Linked DNA regions of Pelorhabdus rhamnosifermentans. The protein of the gene in region 2 binds, or shares a complex with, the protein of the main gene of each other region. Links are inferred from orthologs where the notes say so. Each region holds a gene or a part of one and is shown on either strand. Other genes may lie near its edges.

What was found.
Region 1: the proteins of Ga0466249_RS04675 (region 2) and lpxA are in contact, whole or in part, in a crystal structure (PDB 4J09), measured with the Escherichia coli proteins. The link is inferred for Pelorhabdus rhamnosifermentans from one-to-one orthologs.

The regions. Positions count from the first base shown.
Region 1 is NZ_JAHGVE010000001.1:56,540-60,816, reverse strand. What follows is about bases 462-3,249. They hold lpxA (acyl-ACP--UDP-N-acetylglucosamine O-acyltransferase), read right to left. Parts: upstream 2,374-3,249; coding sequence 1,549-2,373; downstream 462-1,548. Other genes in these bases: lpxC (UDP-3-O-acyl-N-acetylglucosamine deacetylase), read right to left, coding at 2,995-3,249; fabZ (3-hydroxyacyl-ACP dehydratase FabZ), read right to left, coding at 2,538-2,990; Ga0466249_RS00310 (LpxI family protein), read right to left, coding at 740-1,543; lpxB (lipid-A-disaccharide synthase), read right to left, coding at 462-649. In the rest of the region: more of lpxB, read right to left, coding at 1-461; more of lpxC, read right to left, coding at 3,250-3,864; Ga0466249_RS00290 (amino acid ABC transporter ATP-binding protein), read right to left, coding at 3,956-4,277.
Region 2 is NZ_JAHGVE010000002.1:302,751-307,170, reverse strand. Bases 1,047-3,977 are described here. They hold Ga0466249_RS04675 (MFS transporter), read left to right. Parts: upstream 1,047-1,811; coding sequence 1,812-3,143; downstream 3,144-3,977. Other genes in these bases: Ga0466249_RS04670 (ATP-binding protein), read right to left, coding at 3,335-3,977; Ga0466249_RS04680 (DUF2238 domain-containing protein), read right to left, coding at 1,047-1,355. Also shown: Ga0466249_RS04690 (DUF2935 domain-containing protein), read left to right, coding at 36-470; Ga0466249_RS04685 (hypothetical protein), read left to right, coding at 604-810; more of Ga0466249_RS04680, read right to left, coding at 828-1,046; more of Ga0466249_RS04670, read right to left, coding at 3,978-4,420. UniProt on the Escherichia coli protein: Probably transports across the inner membrane the two dehydrated forms of N-acetylneuraminate (Neu5Ac), 2,7-anhydro-N-acetylneuraminate (2,7-AN) and 2-deoxy-2,3-didehydro-N-acetylneuraminate (2,3-EN).

The DNA.
Region 1 (4,277 bases), on a different replicon or contig from region 2:
GCTGCTTTGCAATCAATTCGGCTGCCTGAAGTATATCAGGCAAAAGCTTATCAATTTCCTGCACCCGGCTGCCTGGCATAAGCAGTACGACAGGGTGATTGGGATCAGTCCCAAACAATTCATAGGCTGCAGCCTTACTCATGGACGACTTGACAATATCCAGTAAAGGATGCCCCACAAAAGTCACCTTCGCTCCTGCCTCTTCATAAACTTTCGCCTCAAAAGGGAAAATAGCTGCTACACGATCGACGATTTCAGCTGTTTCTTTGGCTCGGCCTTTGCCCCAGGCCCAGGCGGACGGACTAATATAGGAAATGATCGGAATGCCCAGTTCCCTGGCCTTCTTTGCCAGCCTCATATTAAAACCAGGATAGTCGATAACAACAAGGGCATCTGGTTGTTCGCGTTTCATTACACAAACAAGTTCATCACGTAAAACAAATAGACGCCGCAAATTCTTGATGACCTCCACAATACCCATAACACCCAAATCAGCAATGTCATAGACAAGTTCAACCCCAGCGGCACGCATGGCCTGTCCGCCCATGCCAAGCAGCGTAATATCCGGTTGTAGTTGTTTTAAAGCGGCAGCCAAACGAGCACCATGGAGATCACCTGAGGCTTCGCCGACTGAAATCATAATTTTCATAAGACATCTCCCACTATAGAAGGGCCACAGAGGCAAAGAAACACAGAGAAAAGACGTTCTCAGTGAATCAATGAATCTGCGGCCCTCGTTTTACATGGCTACAATGGCAATGCCATGGGCATCAGCCAGCTTAACAACTGCCTTCTGATCAATCAAGAGCGTTTTTCCTGCTTCAATGACCAGCCCAACGGCCTCTGCTTCCAGCATGGAATGAATCGTCGCAATTCCCACTCCAGGAACATCAAACCGCATATCTTGATTCGGTTTGGCTACCTTCGCAACAATGACGCCGCCACAACCAAGTTTGCCGCCGCGCTTGATGCAGGCATCTGTTCCTTCAATGGCTTCTACAGCTAAAACAGCGCTGTTCTTGACAACAACGGTCTGACCAATGTCAAGAGCGCCAATATGTTTGGCCATAGCAAACCCAAATTTCATATCTGTACATTCTTCTGCCGTTGGCTTGCGTACTGTAAGTACACCCGGCTGAGGCATGAGTGAAGCAATGAGCTGTGTCTGATCAAGCACGCGAATCCCAGCAGCAGCCAGTTCGCGTACAAAAGCCAGCATGAGCGTATCATCACTATAATCAGGCAAAGCGGCTAATAATTTTTTGATTCTTTCATCCAGAGCGAGTTTTCCTGTAAACATAAGCTCTTTCGTAACCTTACCAAGCAAGGTTACTTCGTGAATCTCCTCTTGCTTTAGCTTTAGCATTATTGTATCCAATTGACCAATAGAAATATCAAAAAATTTATCTGAAACAGCCGAAAGTTCTTTGTCCGTACCAGGCACAACAGCCATGGTAATCACGGCAAAGCCCATGCCGCGAGCGGCACGGGCAAATTCGACAGGCAATCTTCCGACACCAGCCAATAAACCAATTGTTTTCATCAATTTTATTCTCCCGTTTCGTCACGCCGACCACGGCAAATGCCCCGTTCGGCGTTGCGCAAGAAGCGCAAGAAATGTTCTACTTCTTCACAAGAATCCAATTCTTGTTCCATAACAGCAATGGCATGAGGCAAGCTCAAATTAGAACGATAGAGATAACGATAAGCCTTCTTAAGGTTGCGTCTGGCCATGGGACTAATACCAGCCCGCGACATACCTACATTATTGAGTCCCCTCACCCGGGCGGGATTGCCATCAGCAATCACGTAAGGCGGAATATCCTGTACAATCTTGGTAGCGCCACCAATCATGGCATTCCGACCAATCTTGACAAATTGATGAACACCAGCTAATCCGCCAATGACGGCCCGATCTTCTACTATAACATGACCGGCAAGCGTCGCGGCATTGGACATGATGACATGATTGCCAACAATACAATTATGCGCAACATGGGTATACGCCATCATGAGGCAGTGCATGCCAATGCGTGTTTCTTCGCCTTCACCTGTGGCCCGATGGACTGTGGCGAATTCTCGTATTTTGGTGTAATCCCCAATAAAGACATAACTTTTTTCGCCATTAAACTTTAAATCCTGCGGCTCGGCACCAATGGATGCACTGGGAAAAATGACACATTCTCGACCAATGCTCGTCCAACCATCAATAACAGCATGAGCCATAATTTTCGTTCCATCACCAATAACAACATTCTCACCAATGACAACATAGGGACCGATCTCTACGTCTTTGCCAATGCGAGCGGCCGGATGAATGACTGCTGTTTCATGTATTTTACGGATGGGTATGACTACGGGTTCTGCCTTCATCCGTACATCAACTCCTTCTAGTTCTGCTTGAAAACGACTACTGAACGTAGCTATTTAATACTATATAATCCGACTCATGAGTCGCCCCGTTGCTAAGCCCCTAGGGCGATATTTCAGGCTATTCAGGTAAAACGAGACTATTTTCTCATCTTTTCAACTGAATATCACTTGTTTACCTGCTTTTCCGCTTTTTTATGTGATAGAGCAAACATAAATTCGCCTTCGGCTACGACTTGGTCATCTACAAAAGCTTCGGCTTTTATTTTCCCAATCAGGCCCTTGATTTTCAAGATTTCAACAACCATCCTGAGCTGATCGCCCGGAACAACCATTTTACGAAACTTGGCTTTTTCAATGCCGGCAAAAAAAGCCAGCTTGCCACGATATTCTTCCGGGTAAAGCATAGCGACACCACCGACTTGAGCCATGGCCTCCAAAATAAGTACGCCAGGCATGATCGGATTATCAGGAAAATGGCCTTGAAAAAACGGTTCATTTATAGAAACATTTTTAATTCCCACGGCCCGCTTCAATGGTTCCAGTTCAACAATACGATCTACAAGCAGCATGGGATACCTATGGGGAATAATTTGCTGAATTTCTTCGGAATTTAACATAGCCTTACTCTGCCTCCTTATTACTCATCCACAAAATACCGCCCGACTCCCGCTTGTGAGCAGCAAGCACTTGTTTGGCCAAGACGGTGTTCAGAGCATGACCGGATTTCACGGCAATAATATGTCCCTGTACACAGCCTGCCAAAGCCATATCACCCACAACATCCAAAATTTTATGGCGAACAAGTTCATCAGAAAACCGGAGCGGTGTCAGCACATCTTTCTCATCATAAACAACGACATTTTCCAGACTGCCACCCCTGGCAAGGCCTTGGGCTTGCAGGGCTGCTACTTCATTCATAAAACCAATGGTACGAGCTGGCGCAATTTCCCGACAAAAAAGTTCCGGTGTTATTTCGTAATCACCAAATTGTACGCCAAGCAGCGGATGAGCATTAATCGAAGTAAAAGTAATGCGCAAACCATCATAAGGTAAAATGGTAATAAACTTATCTGCTACGCGGACCGTCTGTTCTGCCGCTACCTTTAGAATCTGTCGTTTCGCCGTAAGCTCGATAATTCCTGCTTGCTGAATGAGCCGGACAAAAGTCAAGGCGCTGCCGTCGGCAACAGGCGGTTCCGGTGCAGTCATGGTGACAAGGCAATTATCCACTCCCATGCCGGAAAAAGCCGCCATGAGATGTTCTATCGTAAAAACTTTAGCTGCTCCATTTTCAAGCGTCGTAGCCCTCATTGTATTCGTTACATTTGCAGCGAATGCCGTAACAGAAGGACGACCAGCAAGGTCGGCTCGGACAAAAACAATGCCTGTATCTGCCGCTGCTGGCTGCAAAACGATGGTTACATTCAATCCGGAATGCAGTCCAATTCCGGTATAAGTTACCTCTTCGGCTAGTGTAGTTTGGTATTGCATGGTATCCTCCTGACAATTAACTCATTCCATTTTACCGGAAATTCAGCTTTACTGCAACCATTATTCAAAACACCATCAAAGCAAAGGTTTCCTAGACTGCTGCTCGCTGCTTTCCATATAGCGTGATTTCCGTCTGATTCAGCTGGTATTCAATGAGTTGTTTGTATTGCTGACCAATGGCTGACGCGGGGGCTAAAAAGACCTGCGAAGGCTGTCCTTGTTCCACAATCCGGCCTTGATCCATAAGCACAATTTGCTGAGCTACATGGAGAGCAAAAGAAATCTCATGAGTTACAACAAGCATGGTACTGTCTTGATATTTCGCCAAATCTTCCATAACTACAAGCACTTCGCGTACAAGAATAGGATCAAGAGACGCCGTTGGTTCGTCCCACAGCATAAGCTCAGGTTCA
Region 2 (4,420 bases):
TTTGCAAACTATTGGGAAAAATACAAGATGGAGATATGAAGTATCCTGTTGACTCCATTGTAAGCGATAACGTATTCTGGCTTAGACATATGGCCGATCATGCAAGATTTATTGCAGGGCTCCTTAACCCGTCTGAGCGTGGTTTCGTAGAAAAAGCAAACGAATTTGCCATTGAATTCGAGAGGTTACAACTTCAAGCTCGTGACTTGGATAGTATGTTATGGCATTCCTGTCCTAATAACGATCTCGTAAGGTTTGAAAAAGATGTAAAAACAGCAACTACTAATATACGGGACTTCAAAAGGGCTGCACGAGATTTAATTGCATCGTGTAAGGTACTTTCTCTGATTCCCTCCCTCTTAGCCGACCATGTCCTACGGGAGGCGGAATATTTTCTAAAGATTCTCGAAGAAATTCAACAAGACTTGGCAGAGATGGATACTCCTCCGATTAAAACATGTGATTATTGAGAAAAGACACCCGCTTAAAATCCCTACCCTGGACTAAGCCGAAATAGGGATTTTCCAATATCATTTCGATTAATTATTTTTCGCTAATAAGTAAATGCTAAATAAATGAACTAACTAGAGGAGTGATATTGTTATGACAGAAAAATATACGGAAGAACAATTACTGGCTATTGCAAAAGAATGTAATGAATTCGAGCATATTATAAATGCGATGGGCTATGGTTACTCATTACTTAATGTCTCTCCAAAAGATTATAAAAGACGTTGTACTGATTGTACACACTGGCTAGATGCCTCATGTAGGATATTTCTTTCAGAAATATCTCAATGGCATAAATAGCAAACTTTCCGCAATCATCACCATTCATTGTTCCTAAACATCACATGAATGGCAGCACAAACTGCCCCAATAACATCCCCAATCAAATCTAAATCCGTATCTAACAAACCTGGCTGACTAGGTAGCGTTGGCGGCGAGATTATATCGGTAAGAAATTCTGCAATTTCATAAATTGCACCAATGCTAATTCCTAAACAAATAACCAAAATAAATTTGAAGGATCGATTTACAGCATCTTTCAGAAGCTGAACAACTAAAATATAGGTAAATAGTGACAATGCATAAGTTCCAAAGACATGTAGTATTTTATCAAAAACTGAAGAGAGTGCATACAAGTCCAGATAATAGCCAAAAAAACTATCACTAACAAGTGTAATTCCTACCACGACTCTAACAAAATTATTCATAACCAGCTTATATCTTGCCTCTAAAAACATATATACGAGCCAAATACCTGTTGTTACCATCACACTCCGAATGTATTCAAAGTGTAATCCCATAGCTAATCCCACTACTACTAGGATTTGAATTAGTATAATCAACATATTAATTCTAAACTTGAGCGATTTATGCATGTTTATAATACCTCTACTAATTCAGATAAATTCACCCCTCCCCGTTGCAACTAGGAGGGGCAATTTCCGGTTAAAGAGAAAAATCGAGAGTGATTTATTACCTATAACCTTCATACTATTTTTACCTAATTTTATGACTCTATTCATGCGAAATAAAAAAAGAGCTTCCCATAAGTTTAGCAATCTCATGAAAAGCCTCTTTACGCTCTCTGAAAAACCGGCAATCGGATCAACTTTCGACTGTATTTGACATTTTATGAACTTAATAGTACAATAAAGCCAAAATAAATTCGATAAAATATACCACTTTTTACTACAGAATTAAATTGAGATACATACTAAAGTTTGTAAAATGAATATATCAGAAGCAATGGTGCTCCAAACAAAGATTCTTAAATCGAGAATCCTTTAGTTTGGAGTATTTTTTTGTTAAATAAGATAAAAAAAGAATTGTGGAGTACTGGAAAAAACGGAGGGATATTGATGGCACAAACGAAAATTATCACTGATGAAATAACTACATTGCAGTCAACGGAATCTAAATGCTGGTGGAGAGAGATTAGCAAAAAACAGTGGTATGCCTTATGGGCATCTGTTCTGGGATATATTCTTGATTCATTTGATACCATGGTATATGCTTTTGCGTTGACAAGGATTCTCAATGAATGGGGCTTAACAACAGTTGAGGCTGGACTTTTATCTTCAGTAACTTTGTTCTCTTCTGCATTTGGAGGAGTTTTTTTCGGCGCAGTAGCAGATAAAGTCGGCCGCAAAAAAGCAATCATGATCACGGTCTTATTATTTTCAATTTTTTCAGGTTTAAGTGGTTTATCACAAAATATCGTCCAATTAGCAATTGCTCGGGCCTTACTTGGTTTAGGCATGGGGGGCGAATGGACAGCAGGAGTTCTTTTGATTTCGGAAACTTGGCCAGCAAAGCATCGCGGTAAGGCAATCGGACTGATGCAAAGTGGATGGGCGCTGGGGTATTTTTTGGCTGCTTTGGCAGCTATGGTTATTTTGCCTGCATTTGGTTGGCGCGTCTTATTTTTTCTTGGAATACTTCCAGCGTTATTTTCTTTGTGGGTCCGGTCGTTCGTCGATGAAACTGAATTATGGAAAAATTTAAAAGAAAACCCAAATAAAAAAACGAACATACTACAAATATTTAAAGGAGATCTTTTAAAACATACGGTTGTAATTACATTGGCAAGCTCTTTTTTGATGTTTGCCTATTGGGGACTATTTAGTTGGTTACCAGGCTTTTTGAGTATGCCCATAGAAAAAGGAGGAGCAGGGTTAAGTGTTGTAAAGTCATCCGCATGGATGATGCCAACGATGCTTGGAGCATGGGGCGGATATGTATCTTTTGGCTTTTTAGCCGACAAGTTTGGGCGACGCCCGATTTTTGCTGCATTCCTTATGATGTCGTCTGTATTTGTTTATGTGTATGGTAATGTACGCGATGCAAATTTGCTTATTCTTTTGGGACCATTTGTTGGTTTCTTTGGTTCTGGAGCATTTAGTGGTTTTGGTGCCTTTACATCTGAGCTATATCCTACGTCAGTACGAGGTTTAGGTGCTGGATTTACTTATAATGTTGGTAGAATTATGAGCGCGTTTGCACCGATTATCATCGGTTATTTTGCTGGAATCTATGGTCTGGGAGTTTCACTAGGGCTTACCGCAGTTTCATATTTTCTCGCCGCTCTTACTATCTACTTTATTCCAGAGACAAAAGGCGTAAAACTGAAATAGTTGAATACCATTATGATCCATATCATCGATTAACATTTGGGTGCCTTTACCACGTTTCAAAATGATAAATAAAAAGGGCTTTCCCAATTAGAAGGCCCTGAAAAGTTATTCAAGAATCAGGTAACAAGTTACAATTTTTGATCACATATTAATCGAAGAATATATCATTCTTCAGTATCAGTCTAGTAATGTTAAGATTGAGCGATATTAAATTGCACGTAAAAAATAGAACCCGACGGGCTACTATCAATATATAACGATGCCTGATGACGTTCGATAATGGTATAACAAACGGAAAGCCCAAGGCCTGTGCCGCATTCTTTAGTGGTAAAAAAAGGCGTACCAATTTCATCTAAGATATCGGAAGGAATTCCAGTTCCCTGGTCTTGGACAGCCAGAATAGCATAATCATCTTGCATATAGGTGTAAATTGTTAATGTTTGGTTGGGTTGCATAGCTTCTAAACCATTACGTACGAGATTAATCAACAACTGCCGAATTTCATTTTCATCAATCAAAATTGGCGGCAGCAAGCCTAACTCTAAAATAACATTTTGATTAAGACTCTTCGCATCTGCTAAAATAAGTGGATATAATTGCGTAAGAATCGTATTTAACTGTTGTTTCTTTAGCGAAACTCTTTTATCCTTACAAAGTGCCAGATATTCGGTAATAATCGTGTTGATTCGATCCACTTCCTGTAACATCATGAGTGTGCGTTCTTGATCCCTTTTAAATTGTTTTTTATACATCAGTTGCAAATAGCCACGTATTGTCGTTAATGGATTGCGAATTTCATGAGCTAGATTGGCAGCCATTTGACCAACAATATGAAGACCTTCCAGGCGACACATCTCTTTTTCCAAATGCTTTCGATTAGTAATATCACGGGCAATACCTTCTAATGAGGTTACCATTCCATCATTGTTTGTAATAGTAACGTTTTGTAACTCAACCCATTTCACGGAATGATCTTTGCATAGTATTCGTATAGCTAAGGACTGTGTAGGAGAAACAAATGAGCGAATGAATTTTTTAAACAAAGGCTTGTCATCAGGATGAATTAATTGTAGCGGTAAAACTGGGTTGTCATAAAATTCCCGTGGCGTAAATCCTGTTATGTTGATCAATGACGGACTTACATAATCAAAGTGTCGCACAGGATACAGGCAAAAGCGATAAATGATAGCTCTAGCATTTTCCGCCAACAAATAAAGGTTCTTTTCACTTTCCAATAATAATTCTCTTACCTGTTGAGAGTACATCATAAGCATACA